4 regions of the Pseudomonas sp. 43A genome follow, and region 3 is predicted to be linked to each of the others. Evidence: predicted binding sites of a transcription regulator. Region 3 holds the regulator's gene; each other region holds the start of a gene.
What was found. Region 3 encodes FliA, which starts transcription of late flagellar genes. Its sites were predicted from a motif close to CTAAAGTTTNNNNNNNNNNNGCCGNTAA; they were not measured.

Region 1: a site for FliA is predicted at 2,032-2,059, ahead of HUW52_RS03410 (methyl-accepting chemotaxis protein). Genes of this name have one in related genera too.
Region 2: a site for FliA is predicted at 1,521-1,548, ahead of HUW52_RS01720 (methyl-accepting chemotaxis protein). Genes of this name have one in related genera too.
Region 4: a site for FliA is predicted at 1,381-1,408, ahead of HUW52_RS30090 (methyl-accepting chemotaxis protein). Genes of this name have one in related genera too.

Annotation. Positions count from the first base shown of each region.
Region 1 is NZ_CP054880.1:782,693-786,625, reverse strand. It holds gene HUW52_RS30660 (methyl-accepting chemotaxis protein) at 1-3, opposite strand, end outside; partial or broken gene HUW52_RS30655 (cache domain-containing protein) at 139-1,164, opposite strand; gene HUW52_RS03420 (cell division protein ZapA) at 1,309-1,611, opposite strand; gene HUW52_RS03415 (hypothetical protein) at 1,608-1,838, opposite strand; gene HUW52_RS03410 (methyl-accepting chemotaxis protein) at 2,118-3,743, shown strand.
Region 2 is NZ_CP054880.1:372,675-376,607, forward strand. It holds gene HUW52_RS01710 (FecR domain-containing protein) at 1-859, opposite strand, end outside; gene HUW52_RS01715 (sigma-70 family RNA polymerase sigma factor) at 859-1,359, opposite strand; gene HUW52_RS01720 (methyl-accepting chemotaxis protein) at 1,663-3,543, shown strand; gene HUW52_RS01725 (SRPBCC family protein) at 3,687-3,933, opposite strand, start outside.
Region 3 is NZ_CP054880.1:5,287,502-5,291,434, forward strand. It holds gene HUW52_RS23100 (protein phosphatase CheZ) at 1-489, opposite strand, end outside; gene HUW52_RS23105 (chemotaxis response regulator CheY) at 508-879, opposite strand; gene fliA (RNA polymerase sigma factor FliA) at 1,046-1,786, opposite strand; gene fleN (flagellar synthesis regulator FleN) at 1,783-2,613, opposite strand; gene flhF (flagellar biosynthesis protein FlhF) at 2,730-3,933, opposite strand, start outside.
Region 4 is NZ_CP054880.1:6,783,901-6,787,833, reverse strand. It holds gene HUW52_RS30100 (NorM family multidrug efflux MATE transporter) at 1-251, opposite strand, end outside; gene HUW52_RS30095 (LysR substrate-binding domain-containing protein) at 410-1,330, shown strand; gene HUW52_RS30090 (methyl-accepting chemotaxis protein) at 1,515-3,491, shown strand; gene HUW52_RS30085 (phosphocholine cytidylyltransferase family protein) at 3,504-3,933, opposite strand, start outside.

The sequences.
Region 1 (3,933 bases), 2.3 Mb from region 3:
CATGTCGGTCATTTCCTGCTGACGACCAGAACGCTCAGCGGTGTTCTCCACCACCTTCGCCACTTGCCCCACAGCCGTACGCAGACGCTCGCTGGTGGTCAGCACTTCACCAATCATCCCGCGCTGGCTGTCGAGGAAACGGTTGAAGCCGCGAGCGAGGTCGCCCAACTCATCGGCACGGCTGGAATCTAACCGGTGGGTCAAATCTCCACCACCGCTACCGATTGCTACCAGCGCCGCTGTTACCTGGCGGATCGGCCGCACCAGCCCTTGCGCCAGCCACACCACCAAGGCGAGGCACACCAGCGCCACGGCCAGACCGATACCGCCGCTCATCCACATTGCTTTACGGGCTTCGGCGTAGATCTGCGACTGCGGCACTTCGGCCACCAATGTCCAGCCCAGATCACGCAGAGGCAGGCTGAAGGCGAGGAAGTCTTCGCCATCCCTCTGGAAGCTGCTGCTGATCGCCGTTTTCTGGCCCATGACGGCTTGAGCAGCGGAGGCGCCAATCTGCTCCGCCAGGGTGCGCTTACCGCTGAATTGCGCCTCGGGATGCACTTGAATCAAACCATCGGAACGCACGAGATAGACCCTGCCGCGCTCGCCAAAACTGAAGTTGTGAATCAGCTCAGACAGCTCCTTCATGCTCAAACCAAGCCCGGCTACGCCGACCACTTTGCCGGCCTGCTCGACCTTCAAATCGATGAACAGCGCCAGTTCTCCGGTCGCCCCGTCGTTGTCGATATTAAGGGTGCGCGGCTGATTGCTGTCGAGGAAGGAATAGAACCACGCGTCAGCCGGTTTGGAACGACTGAGGGTGCGGTCCAGACCTTTTTCGGTGATGTAGTGATTGGATTCGGTGCCGATGATCAAAGCGGTAAAGGCTTTATGTTCGGCGCGGATGCCTTCCAGATACTGCGCGAAGCCCGCTGTTTTGCTGCTGTCTTCGCCCGAGGCGAGCCAGTCGCGGACCATCGTGTTGCTGGCAATATCCTTGGCCGCCGTCAGCGGTTGCACGAGGATGCGTTCGATATCATTGCGCGTCGCTTCAATGCTCGACGGCAGTGCTTGTTCGACCAGATAGCTCTGGGCGAGGCGGTTGACCACCAGGGTATAAATGCCAACCACGATCAGGATGCTGACCAGCAGGGCCGTGCCCATGCTGAGAATCAGCTGCCATTGAATACTGCGTCGCCACAACTGCATGGAGCACCCCCAAAGAATAAGTGGCCGAAACAATGCAACAGCCGTGCCGATTGTATACAACCCAGTCGACAATCTATTCTTTGGTTGTGCGCAGCTCCATCAACCCTGGTTGATGGTCTTGGCGATAGTGTCGACCGTGGCGCTGACTTGCTCTTGGTAACGGTCGAGTTCTTCCTGGTGTTGCTTCTTCATTTCGATCTGCTGCGAGCACAGATTCATCGCCGCCAGCACCAGCAAGCGGTCACCGATCAATGTCGGGTATTTGCGCTTGGTGTCATCCAGCGCAGCCTTGAGCATCATGGCCGCGTCCAGCAGGGTCTGTTCTTCCCCGGCCGGTGCCTTGATCGAATAGTCCTCCCCGAGAATGGAGACGACTTTTACCCCTGCTGTGTGGTGGTTCATGCGCTGACAGGACCGGCGTTGACGCGATCAACCAGTGCCTGAATGCGTGCAGCGGTGGCGCCGTGCTTCTCTTCCTGCTCCATCAGGTTCAGTTGCAGGCTTTCGTTTTCATCCTTGGCCTGGGCCAGTTCCGTGGACAGGGTCTGGTTGGTTTGCGCAAGGCTCTGGTTCTGTTGCACCAGGTCGCTGACGAGCTGTTCCAATTGGCTGAGGGATGCTTCCAACATTTTGATCTTCCAAGCGTTTTTCAAAGGGCGCGTACGATAAAGAAAAGTCACCACGGATGCCAGGGTTTAACCGGCGCAAAGCCTTGATTTTCCTGGTGGCGGACCGTTCTCGCGAGTTTTAAAGACTGTGATCTGTCGATCTGGTTCCTGCACTTCGTCGCCCAAGCCCTTCTGCGACAAATACGCACACTGCCTCAAGACTTTAGTCGTATGACCGATAAGTCATCCATATCGCAGTCTCAGCCCGCATGGAAGCGGCCCTCTCTTGGTATCCGCCCCATGTCCCTTCGCAATATGAATATCGCCCCACGGGCGTTTACCGGCTTCGCCCTGATCGGCGGCCTGATGCTGATTCTCGGTGTGTTCGCGCTGAATCAGATGAGCAAAATCCGCGCAGCAGGCGAAGACATCGCCACCGCCAGCGTGCCTTCGATCAAGGCCCTCGACGAATTCACCCAACTGACCCTGCGCCTGCGCGTTTTGTCGTATCGGTTGCTGATCAATCGTGAACCGGACGTTCAACAAAAGACTGTCGAGCTGTTCGCGCTGCGCAACAAGCAGATCGCCGACGCCCAGCGCGCCTACGAACCGTTGATCGACGGCCCGCAAGAACGTGCGGCTTACGATCAATACGTGCAGTTGCTCGCGCAGTACCGCCAGCTTGAAGACCGGATGAAAACCCTGTCGCGCAACAATCAGATCGATGAACTGCGGCAGATGCTCAACTCGGACTTGCTGAGCAACTCGGAAGCGGTGAACACCGCCCTGGCGCGGCTGTTGGAGATCAACACCCAGCAAATCGCCGACACGGATAAAGGCGCAAGCGAGCAGTTTTCGATGTCTTTCAACCTTGTGGTCACGTTGTTGGTGATCGCCACTGGCCTGACGTTCCTCTTCGCCTGGCTGCTGACCGTGAGCATTACCAAGCCGATCTCCAAAGCATTGGAAGCTGCGGAAACCATCGCCGAAGGCAACCTGACCCAGCCGATCCACGTTGACGGTGAAGACGAGGCAGGCCGTCTGCTCGCGGCCATGGCCAAGATGCAATCGAAGCTGCGTGACACCCTGCAGCGTATTTCCGGCTCGGCGACTCAGTTGGCTTCGGCGGCTGAAGAACTGAACAGCGTCACCGACGAAAGCGCCCGTGGCCTGACTCAGCAGAACAACGAAATCGAACAAGCGGCCACCGCCGTCAATGAGATGACCAGCGCTGTGGAAGAAGTCGCACGCAACGCCGTGAGCACTTCGGAAGCCTCGAAAAACGCCACCACCTCCGCCGGCGACGGTCGGGACCTGGTGCAAGAAACCGTGAGCGCCATCGAACGCATGAGCGCCGATGTGCAGAGCACTGCGTCGTTGATCGGTGATCTGGCCAATGAATCCCGTGACATCGGCAAGGTGCTGGATGTGATTCGTGGCCTGGCTGATCAAACCAACCTGCTGGCGCTGAACGCGGCAATTGAAGCAGCGCGTGCCGGTGAGGCCGGTCGTGGTTTTGCGGTAGTGGCCGATGAAGTACGTGCCCTCGCGCACCGCACACAGCAGTCGACCAGCGAAATCGAGCGGATGATCGGCAGCATTCAGAGCGGTACCGAACACGCCGTGGATTCGATGCGCAACAGCACCGAGCGCGCCGAGTCGACCCTGAACATCGCCCGTGGTGCCGGCATGTCGCTGGACACCATCAACACCGCCATCGTCGAGATCAACGAGCGCAATCTGGTGATCGCCAGCGCCGCCGAAGAACAGGCGCAAGTGGCGCGGGAAGTGGATCGCAACCTGGTGAACATCCGCGACCTGTCAGTGCAATCGGCGACTGGGGCGAATCAGACGAGTGCGGCGAGCAATGAACTGTCGCGGTTGGCGCTGGACCTGAACAACATGGTTGGGCGGTTTAGCCTGTAATTCTGTAGATCAAGATCAAGATCAAAAGCGCCCTCACCCCAGCCCTCTCCCAGAGGGAGAGGGGGAAAGGGAGCAGATCGGGGGTCTTTCAGATTCTCAGTTCGGCGCGATATTTCAGGTCGATGTACCTCGCCCAAACACCTCAATCAGTCCCCTCTCCCTCCGGGAGAGGGCCAGGGTGAGGGCAGCA
Region 2 (3,933 bases), 1.9 Mb from region 3:
CACAGTTCAGAAAGCCCTGACGATAACGCGCGACTTCGGCGAGAAAGTCACCCAAACGCATGTTGCGCGTGACGATCAAGCCATCGACCCACGCGCCAGCGTCCATATCCAGCGTCGGGGCCGGGCGTACCTGGTGGTGGTCGATCAGATAACTCTGCCCGGCGAGTGCGTCTACCGAAGTGCCGCCGGAGTGGATGGCCACCTGGCCATGGGTGACGCTGAGCCGCGTGCAATCATTGTCCTGGCGCAGGATGAATCGGGCGTGGACGGGCTCATAAGTGCCGTGACGGTTTTGTACACGCAGCGGCCGATCAGTCGGCGCGCCCTCGTCGGAGCCACCACACGTGACAATGATTTCCCCGCGAGTCAGTTTGATCAGGCGCTGTTGCGCCGTGTAATCCAGATCCACCGCGCTGGCAGTGTTCAACTCGATCCGCGTGCCATCCGGCAACTGGAAGCCGCGCCGCTCGCCAGTTGCCGTAGCGTAATCGGCACTCCATTGCTGCCACACGGCAGTGTCCTTGGCCAGCCAGGCGGCGGAGCCCATCAGCAATACGCCGGACAATAGCTTCAACGCCTGTCGCCGGCCCAGACCCTGGGCACTGTTTTCCAGTGTATTGAATGCCACATGCGCGCCGGGCACCGCGCGCAGGTTGTTGTTCAGTTCGGCTTGCAGCGACTGCACCCGCTGCCAGGCCAATTCATGTTCATGGTGTTCGGCGCGCCACTGTTCGCACTGGCGGTTCAACCGCGAATTGCCATGGTTATTGCGCAGGCGCAGCAGCCAATGAATGGCTTGTTTGACCACTTGTTGCTGAGGCTCGGCACGGCGACCGAGTGCGGCGCTATCCACAGGCATCAGCTTTCGTACCGCAGCACATAACAGTGATACAGCGCATCGGCGACATAACGTTCCACCGAACGCAACGACAGTCCCATCTGCTCGGCGATCTGCTTGTGTGTCAACCCTTCGCACTGCGCCAGCAGAAAGGCCTGACGCACTTTCGGCTTCAGTCCTTCAAGCATCCGCGCGATGCTCTCCAGCAATTCGATCACCAGCGCCCGGGCTTCGGCACTCGGTGTTTCTGCTTCAGGCAAATGGGCGATCGTTTCAAGATAGGCGCGTTCGATTTCCTCGCGACGCCAATGATCGATCACCAGCCCACGCGCAATCGTGCGCAGAAAGGCGCGAGGTGCTTTGAGTTCGAGGCGTTCGGTGCGTTGCAACAGGCGTACGAAAGTATCCTGGGCCAGATCTGCCGCATCTGCCGCGTTGCCCAGCCGCGCGCGCAGCCAAGCGTTGAGCCAGCCGTGATGACTACTGTAAAGCGCCTGTACTGCAAACTCAGGTGAGGACATGAACGCGAACGTCACAAATGATAATTACTCGCATTGTCATCAAGGGTTGCAGAATTTGCAACTGCCACTGATACAACGCTCATAAAAAACCGGCTGCCAGCCGCTCTAGTACGCCGTTCGGCGGGAATTCGCCAGAAATGCCATCCATTTCCCGCACAGCCCTAAGATTTCTCCGACACGTGCCGACAGACTGGTGAGACATGCGTGCACCAAAGTAGAGCGGCCAGAAGAACGCTGCCTGCGCTGTACATGGATGTTGCATCCGGAACGCATCCCCACTTTTGTCATAAGAAGTCCCATGAAATGAATCTCAAGTTCAGCCATAAAATCCTGTTGGCCGCCTCGGGCGTCGTGGTCCTGGCGTTCGCGCTGTTCACCCTCTACAACGATTATCTGCAGCGAAACACCATTCGCCAGAACCTCCAGTCCTCTGTGCAGCAGGCCGGTGATCTGACCGCCAGCAGCGTGCAGAACTGGATGAGCGGGCGGATTCTGGTGCTGGAAAACCTCGCGCAGAACGTTGCCCATCAGGGCAAGAACGCGGACTTCCCGGGGCTGGTCGATCAACCGGCCTTCACCTCGAACTTCCAGTTCACCTACGTCGGCCAGGCCAACGGTGTGTTCACCCAGCGCCCTGACGCGAAGATGCCGGACGGCTATGACCCGCGTCAGCGCCCTTGGTACAAGCAAGCCGTGGTGGCTGACAAAACCATGCTGACGCCGCCGTACATGGCTGCCGTTGGCGGGCTGGTGGTGACCATCGCCATGCCGGTGAAAAAGAACGGCGAGCTGCTCGGTGTGGTCGGTGGTGACCTGAGCCTGGAAACCTTGGTGAAGATCATCAACTCGGTGGACTTCGGTGGCCTCGGCCATGCGTTCCTGGTCAGCGCCGACGGTCAGGTGATCGTCAGCCCAGACAAAGATCAGGTCATGAAAAACCTGAAAGACATCTACCCGAACGCCAGCGTGCGCATCGAGAAGGGCAACCAGAACGTCGTGCTCAATGGCCAGGAACGCATTCTGTCGTTCACCCCGGTCAGTGACCTGCCGAATGCGCAGTGGTACATCGGTCTGTCGATTGATCGCGATAAAGCCTACGCCGCACTCAGCCAATTCCGCACATCGGCACTGATCGCGATGTTTGTCGCGGTGGCAGCGATTGCGCTGCTGCTGAGCCTGTTGATCAACGTCCTGATGCGTCCGCTGACCACCATGGGCCGCGCGATGCAGGACATTGCTCAGGGTGAAGGCGACCTGACTCGCCGTCTGGTAGTAGAAAGCAAAGACGAGTTCGGTGAATTGGGCAGCGCGTTCAACCAGTTCGTTGAACGGATTCACGCGTCGATTTCCGAGGTGTCCTCGGCGACCCGTCATGTGCATGACCTTTCGCAACGGGTGATGGCGTCGTCCAACGCTTCGATAATCGGTTCCGATGAGCAAAGCGCACGCACCAACAGCGTCGCTGCGGCGATCAACGAACTGGGCGCTGCTACTCAGGAAATCGCCCGCAACGCTGCCGATGCTTCGCAACACGCCAGCGGCGCCAGCGAGCAGGCCGATGACGGGCGTCAGGTGGTCGAGCAAACCATTCTGGCGATGACTGAGCTGTCGCAGAAGATCAGCCTGTCGTGCACGCAGATCGAAACCCTGAACGCCAGCACCGACAACATCGGCCACATCCTCGATGTGATCAAAGGCATTTCGCAACAGACCAACCTGCTGGCGCTCAACGCCGCGATCGAGGCGGCGCGTGCCGGTGAAGCCGGGCGTGGTTTTGCCGTGGTGGCGGACGAGGTGCGAAACCTCGCGCACCGCACCCAGGAATCGGCCGAAGAGATCCACAAAATGATCACCTCGCTGCAGATCGGTTCGCGTGAAGCGGTGACTACGATGAACGCCAGTCAGGCGTCCAGTGAACAGAGCGTGGAAGTGGCCAACCAGGCCGGTTTGCGTCTGGTCAGCGTGACCCAGCGTATCGGCGAAATCGACGGGATGAACCAGTCGGTGGCAGCGGCGACCGAAGAGCAGACCGCCGTGGTGGAAACCCTCAACGTCGACGTTAACCAGATCAACCTGCTGAACCAGCAGAGCGTGGCCAACCTCAATGAAACATTGAAGGATTGTGATGCGTTGTCGCAGCAGGCCAACCGCCTGAAGCAATTGGTCGACAGCTTCAAGATCTGACCTCAAGTCAGACCGCGTTATCGTTCATCGCGAGCAGGCTCACTCCTACAAATTAAACCGGGTTCCATCTGAAGGAACCCGATCAACTGTAGGAGTGAGCCTGCTCGCGATAGCGGTCTACAACTCACCGCCGAACTCAAGCTTTAAACAAACAGCTTCAGCACATTCCCCATCGCATCATCCGCAAACCCCTGCACAAAATCCTTGAACCCCGGCAACGCCTCTTCACCCCCCGAAGCCGGCTCGGCAATGATCGTCCACGTCGCCCGGGACTTGCCTGCGCCCAGCGCTTCCACATTCATCGCCGCCCACAGATTCGCCACCCCCAAGGTGTTGTAAATCGTCGTCCAGGTCATGCTCCGCGCCTGCTCATCGCGGGAGTTGAGTTGC
Region 3 (3,933 bases):
CGACACCGCACGGTTGTCCGTGCTGCTGCGTGACAGAAAACCGTCAACCCGGCGCGCCAGTTCACGGAACTCTTCAGCCCCGACCTCGCGACGCATGAAGCGACCCCAATCGGCGCTCAACGTCTGGGCTTCGTCAGCCAGACTGTTGACCACCGGCGTGGCGCTTTCCACCAGATCCATGGTGCGGTTGGCCGCGGCTTCTGTCAGCTTGACCACATAGCCCAGGCGTTCGGTGGCGTCGGTGATTTGCGACACTTCCTCGGCCTGCGGCATGTTCGGGTCGATCTGGAAGTTGACGATCGCACTGTGCAATTCACGTGTGAGCTTGCCCACTTCCTGGTACAGGCCACGGTCACGGGTCTGATTGAGCTCATGGATCAGTTGCACAGCGTCGCCGAACCTGCCTTTTTCAAGGCTTTCGACCAGTTCGACCGCGTGTTTTTTCAGGGTCGACTCGAAATCGCCCTGTGAAGATTCGTTATGCTCCATAGCTCCCCCGCGCGTTCATCAGCCGATGCGTTCGAAAATCTTCTCGATTTTGTCTTTCAACGCCTGAGCCGTGAAAGGTTTGACTACGTAGCCGTTTACACCGGCCTGAGCGGCTTCAATGATCTGCTCGCGCTTGGCTTCTGCAGTCACCATCAGCACGGGCAGGTGCTTGAGTTTTTCATCGGCACGCACGTGGCGCAGCAGGTCGATACCGGTCATGCCCGGCATGTTCCAGTCCGTTACCAGAAAGTCGATGCTTCCGCTGTTGAGCACTGGAATGGCAGTCACGCCATCGTCAGCCTCGACGGTGTTGGTGAACCCAAGATCACGCAGCAGGTTCTTGATGATCCGCCGCATCGTTGAGAAGTCATCAACGATGAGGATTTTCATGTCTTTGTTCAATTCGACCTCCAAGCAGTCTTAAACGCGCCCAGCACCTGGACGCGCCACTTCAATCAATCGGCGCAGCACTCGAAGACTGTCTGGAGCACAACAGAGCAAGACCGGTGCCGTTCATCACCGCACCAGCCTCGTTCGCAGTGTCCCCACACTGCCTTCAGCGCGCTCGCCACTCCCCCAAACGCCCCCGCAAACGGGCCGCGCACTGGCTGTGTAACTGGCTGACCCGCGATTCACTGACGCCAAGGACTTCACCGATCTCCTTGAGGTTCAGCTCTTCGTCGTAGTACAGCGCCAACACCAGTCGCTCACGCTCCGGCAAATTGGCAATCGCGTCCGCCAACGCGGCCTGGAAACGTTCATCTTCCAGATCGCGTGACGGCTCAAGATGAGCACTCGCGCCATCCTCGTGCAGCCCTTCGTGTTCGCCGTCCTGCAACAGGTCGTCGAAACTGAACAGGCGGCTGCCCAAGGTGTCATTCAAAATCCCGTAGTAATCGTCGAGACTCAATTGGAGTTCGGCTGCAACCTCGTGATCTTTAGCGTCACGGCCGGTTTTAGCTTCAATTGAGCGAATTGCGTCGCTGACCATACGGGTATTGCGGTGAACCGAGCGTGGCGCCCAGTCCCCTTTGCGCACTTCGTCGAGCATCGCGCCGCGGATTCGTATGCCCGCGTATGTTTCGAAACTGGCGCCTTTGCTGGCGTCATATTTGGTCGAGACTTCGAGCAGGCCGATCATCCCGGCCTGGATCAGGTCTTCGACCTGCACACTGGCCGGCAAGCGCGCCAGCAAGTGATAGGCAATGCGTTTGACCAGCGGCGCGTAACGCTCGATCAGCTCGTACTGAGCGTCGCGTGCCGACTTCTTGTAGTAGTTCATACCGCTAGCGGTCATAGCACGGGCCCTGCCGTTTGCTGCACGAGGCGCTCGACGAAAAACTCAAGGTGGCCACGCGGGTTGGCGGGCAGCGGCCAGGTGTCGACCTTCTGCGCGATCGCCTTGAACGCCAGTGCGCACTTGGAACGCGGAAAGGCTTCGTACACCGCGCGCTGCTTCTGCACCGCTTTACGCACGCTTTCGTCGTAAGGCACGGCGCCGACGTATTGTAGAGCGACGTCAAGGAAGCGATCCGTGACCTTGGTCAACTTGGCGAACAGGTTGCGCCCTTCTTGCGGGCTCTGCGCCATGTTGGCCAGAACGCGGAAACGGTTCATGCCGTAATCGCGGTTGAGCAGTTTGATCAGCGCGTAGGCGTCAGTGATCGAGGTTGGCTCGTCGCAGACCACCAGCAACACTTCCTGGGCTGCACGTACAAAACTGACTACCGAGTCACCAATACCCGCAGCGGTGTCGATCACCAACACGTCGAGATTGTCGCCGATGTCGCTGAACGCCTGAATCAGGCCGGCATGTTGCGCCGGGCTCAGGTGAACCATGCTCTGTGTGCCGGACGCGGCCGGGACGATACGAATGCCGCCGGGGCCTTGCAACAGCACGTCGCGCAATTCGCAACGGCCTTCGATCACGTCGGCCAGTGTGCGTTTAGGGGTCAGACCCAACAAAACGTCGACGTTCGCCAGTCCCAGATCGGCGTCCAGCAGCATGACCCGACGGCCAAGCTCTGCCAGCGCCAGAGACAAGTTCACTGACACGTTAGTCTTGCCGACGCCACCTTTGCCGCCGGTCACCGCGATCACCTGTACGGGATGCATGCTGCCCATGTTATTTCTTTACCTTGTCTTGCATAGACGGAGGCCACATTACTGGCTGCGCGTTCACAACCGGAACAATGCATGGCAGACCATCGATGTAGGTACAAAAACTGTTCATGAATACCTCAGCCTACCTGCTTGGTCGGGCTGTGATAGATATCAGCGAACATGTCAGCCATGGCTTCTTCGCTGGGTTCTTCCTGCATTTGCACGCTGACGGCGCGGCTGACCAGTTGATGACGGCGCGGCAGATGCAGATCATCCGGAATCCGTGGGCCATCGGTCAGGTACGCGACCGGCAATTCATGACTGATCGCCAGGCTCAACACTTCGCCAAGGCTGGCCGTTTCATCCAGTTTAGTCAGGATGCAGCCGGCAAGCCCGCAACGCTTGTAACTGTGATAAGCGGCGGTTAGAACCTGTTTCTGGCTGGTGGTTGCCAAGACCAGATAATTTTTTGAACGAATGCCACGTCCGGCCAGACTTTCCAGCTGCATGCGCAGGGCTGGATCGCTGGCTTGCAGGCCGGCAGTATCGATCAATACCACGCGTTTGCGCAGCAGTGGATCCAGCGCCTGCACCAGCGATTGGCCCGGATCGACGTGGGTCACCGGCACATTGAGAATGCGGCCCAGCGTCTTCAGTTGTTCCTGCGCACCGATGCGGAAACTGTCCATGCTCACCAGCGCAACATTCTGCGCGCCGTATTTCAGCACATAACGCGCGGCAAGCTTGGCGAGTGTAGTGGTCTTGCCCATGCCGGCCGGGCCGACCATGGCAATGATACCGCCCTCTTCCAGTGGCTCGACTTCCGGTACGGCAATCATCCGTGCCAGATGCGCGAGGAGCATGCGCCAGGCCTGACGCGGTTCTTCGATATCAGTGATCATCGCCAGCAGATCACGCGACAACGGACCGGACAGGCCGATACGTTGCAGACGGCGATACAGGTTGGCTTGCGCCGGACGGCTGCCTTGCAGCTGATTCCAGGCCAGGGTGCCGAGCTGAACTTCCATCAGCTCGCGCAGGCTGTTCAATTCGAAACGCATCGAATCCAGTGCGCGCGGATCAACACCGCCGGAGGACTGCGCAGGCGCCGGGGCTGGACGCGCCGGGGCGGCGTAAGTCGGCTCGCTCAGCGGTTCAGCGGCAGTCAGCGGCAGGCCAGCCGTCAACGGCAGCCCGGCGAAGATCTGGCGATTGCTATTGCCGTCGGCTTCGCCACGCAGGCTCAGTTCGGCCTGGGCGGTGACAATGCGCGATTGGGTCTTGCGCAGTTCGTCTTCGAGCTCCATGTTCGGAACCCGTGGCGCCAGCGCCGACAGTTTG
Region 4 (3,933 bases), 1.5 Mb from region 3:
CCGATGATATCGCCGGCACCTTTGCGAATGGCCACCAGCGTGCCGACCGCCGCAATCACGCCAATGCAGAAAATAGACACGAATGAATAGCTCGCCGCACCGAGACCGCCACCGGCCAACGCTTCAGGACTCAATCGCGCCATCATCAGGGTGTCAGTCAGCACCATCAACATGTGCGCCAACTGTGAAGCGATCAACGGCCCTGCCAGCCGCAGAATGGCCCAGAGTTCGGTACGCACAGGATGCTGCATGGTCATCACCACTCGATTTCAGAGGGAACAGGAAACCGTCGATTCTCGGCGCTTGGCAGGCTTTGCACAAAGGGATAAAAAGGATGGGTGGCATGATTAAAACTCATGCTGATCAGATTCTGTCAGTCCGGCTGCATCCCGCTATAGGAGCTTTCTGTATGTCTCGTCGTCTTCCTCCCTTGTATGCCCTGCGCGCATTTGAAGCGGCGGCGCGACATAGCTCGTTCACCCGTGCGGCGGAAGAGTTGTCGATCACCCAGAGTGCGGTCAGTCGGCATATTCGAACCCTGGAAGATCATTTCGCTTGTCGGCTGTTCCATCGCAGCGGGCGCAATCTGCAACTGACCGAAGCGGCTCGCCTGCTGTTGCCCGGTATCCGCGAAGGTTTCAGTGCGCTGGAGCGGGCCTGTAATACCTTGCGCGCCGAAGACGACATTCTGCGCATGAAGGCGCCGTCGACCTTGACCATGCGCTGGCTGTTGGCGCGGCTCAGTCGTTTCCGTCACTTGCAGCCGGGCAACGAAGTGCAACTGACCAGTGCCTGGATGGATGTCGATTCGGTGGACTTCAACGATGAGCCGTTCGATTGCGCTGTGCTGCTGAGTGACGGGCATTTTCCGTCGGACTGGGAAGCGAGCCTGTTATTTCCCGAAGAACTGATTCCGGTGGGGGCGCCAAACCTGCTGAATGATCAGCCGTGGGATTTGACCCGGCTGGCGTCCACCGAATTGCTCCATCCGACCCCGGATCGTCGTGACTGGCGCAGTTGGCTGGAGCACATGGGGCTGTCTGATCAGGTTTCACTCAAGGGCGGACAGGTGTTCGATACCCTCGAGCTGGGCATGATCGCAGCGGCGCGCGGCTACGGTGTGTCGATGGGCGATCTGTTGATGGTCGCCGAGGACGTCGCGCAAGGACGCCTGAGCCTGCCGTGGCCAACGGCGGTCGCCAGCGGACTGAATTATTACCTGGTGTGGCCAAAGACCCGTCCGGGAGGTGAACGTTTGCGTCGCCTCAGCGACTTCCTGCAAGGCGAAGTCCGCGCCATGGAGCTGCCGGCGGTTGAGCGCTTGAGCTGAAACGTTCGAGCCGCCACAATGGCGGCCTTGCGCCATACCCACGTTGCGCGCTCAAGTATTCGGTTTTCCCGCCGACTATGAGCAAGTGGAACCGTCGTGCCGGTATCCACGATTCACCCCCACTATTAGAAAATTATCCGAGTCGAGATCAAGGAGGATCCCGTGGCTCGGCCAGGAGCTGTCCATGTCTCAACCTCGCGCTCGGATCGCCTCGCAGCTGGGCCTCGCGCTCGCTGTAATACTGGCGATAGTTATCAGTGGCAGTACGGTGTTCGCCTTGCGTTCGCTGGATTCCGCCAACCTCGCCACCCGTGAAGAGCATCTGGCCAGTGAGGCGCGGCTGCTGGCCGACCAGCTGAGTACCTTTCACGGCACGCTGCGTGAAAGCACCCAGCGCCTGAGCGGGCTGTTCGAGAAGCGCTTCAGCGCGGGTCTGAGCATTCACCCGAGTGAACCGGTGACAGTCGCCGGCACCCCAACCCCGGGCCTGCACCTGGGCAGCGAAGTGCTGAACAACAACTTCAAGGAAGTCGACGAGTTCAAGCAGATGACCGCCGGTGTTGCCACCCTGTTCGTGCGCAGCGGCGAAGACTTCGTGCGGGTCAGTACCTCGCTGACCAAGCAGGACGGCACGCGCGCCATCGGCACCTTGCTCGATCACGCGCACCCGGCCTACGCGAAGCTGATGGCAGGACAAAGCTACGTCGGTCGCGCCTTGTTGTTCGAGCGTTCCTACATGACCCAATACACCCCGGTGCGCGATGGCAGCGGCAAGGTGATTGCGGTGCTGTTCGTTGGTTTCGATTACACCGACGCGCAGAACGCCCAGTTCGACAACCTCAAGCGCTTCCGTATCGGCCAGACCGGTTCGCTGGCGTTGCTTGATGAACAGAACAAATGGCTGGTCGCGCCGGCGGGTGTGCAGGCGGTGGATCAGGCGATTCCAGTGATCAATAGTCTGGCCAAGACGCCGGGCAAAGGTCAGTTCTGGGACGACAAGTCCGAGGATTTCTACAGCGTTGCCGTGCCTTTCGACGGCGGGCCGTGGTCGGTCGTGGCGAGCATGCCGAAAGCCGAGATCCGCGCGGTGACCTGGAGCGTCGGCACGCAACTGGCGATCGGCAGTCTGTTGGCGATGCTGTTGGCGGTCGGTTCGGTGGTCTGGTTGCTGCGCAGCAAACTGGCGCCACTGAGCGACTTGGTGCGTCAGGCCGAAGCCTTGGGCGCCGGCGATCTGAGCGTGCGCCTGAACGTGTCGAGCAACGACGAAATCGGCCAGTTGTCGCGCGCGTTCAACCAGATGAGTCAGGCTTTATCGACCATGGTTGAGCACATCCGTCGCGCCTCGCAAGAAGTTAACAGCCGGGCGCAGGCGCTGTCCGGTTTGTCCGGCGGTGCTTATGAGGGCATGGAGCAGCAGTCCGGCGAAATCACCAGCATGGCTGGCGCGGTGGAAGAGTTCAGCGCAACCTCGCTGAACATTGCCGACAACATGGGCGCGACCCAGCGTCTGGCGCAAGAAAACGCTCAGCAAACGCAGATCGGTCGCAGCTCGATGGAAGAAGCGTCGTCCTCGCTGGAGCAAATCGCTGGCGCCCTGAACAGCACCGCCACCGTGATCAACACCCTCGGTCAGCGCTCGCAGGAAATCGGTGGCATCGTTGGCGTGATTACTTCGATTGCCGAGCAGACCAACTTGCTGGCGCTCAACGCCGCGATTGAAGCGGCACGTGCCGGTGAACAAGGTCGCGGCTTCGCCGTGGTGGCCGATGAGGTGCGTAGCCTCGCTTCGCGTACTCGTCAGGCCACTGATGAAATTTCCAGCATGATCCACAGCATCCAGCAGGAAACCGGTAACGCGATCAGCACCATGGAACAGGGCAATGTGCTGATGCAGGAAGGCTTGTCGCGTAACGCCAACGTCGCTTCGGCGCTGGCGCGGATCGATGAGCAAAGCCGTTCGGCGGGGCAGCAGTTTGCCGCGATCACCACCGCGACGCAGGAGCAGAGCAGCACCGCGACTCTGTTGAGCAGTAACCTGCAGAGCATTGCGATGGCCAACAGTGAGCAGCGCGAAGTGGTGTCCAACCTGGCCGTGACCGCCAAGGAGCTGGAAGGTCTGGCGGCCGAACTGCGTCAGGAGGTTGACCGGTTCCGTTAAGGCGCCGGTGCCTTATTGATACACCGAGAGGTCCTCACTGGAGTCGACCTCTCCCCATTCGCCGGTGTAGGTGACAGCTGCAATCGGCACACGACCGGCATCGATAACGCGTTGCAAAGTGTTGGTCATGTGCATGCTGTCGCGTTGCTGCGGCGACAGTTCGGCACGCAGCCGTACGACTTCCGCCCAGCCTTCGGGCGTGAAACGCAAAAGCCCCATGTACTGACCCTGAACGTCATCCACCGATTGCGGCTTGTTGCCGATTTCGGCCAACGTGTGCGTGGCGGTCAGGCGAAAGGTTTCGGCATCCAGCAACGGGTCGCCGAAGCGCTCGGTCCACAACTGCAACCAGTTGGGGTCGTAGGTGACGGCCAACGCCGCGTCGCTGTTGATCAACGACTGCACGGCCACAGGGCTGTAGAAAATATCCGAATAGCTGACG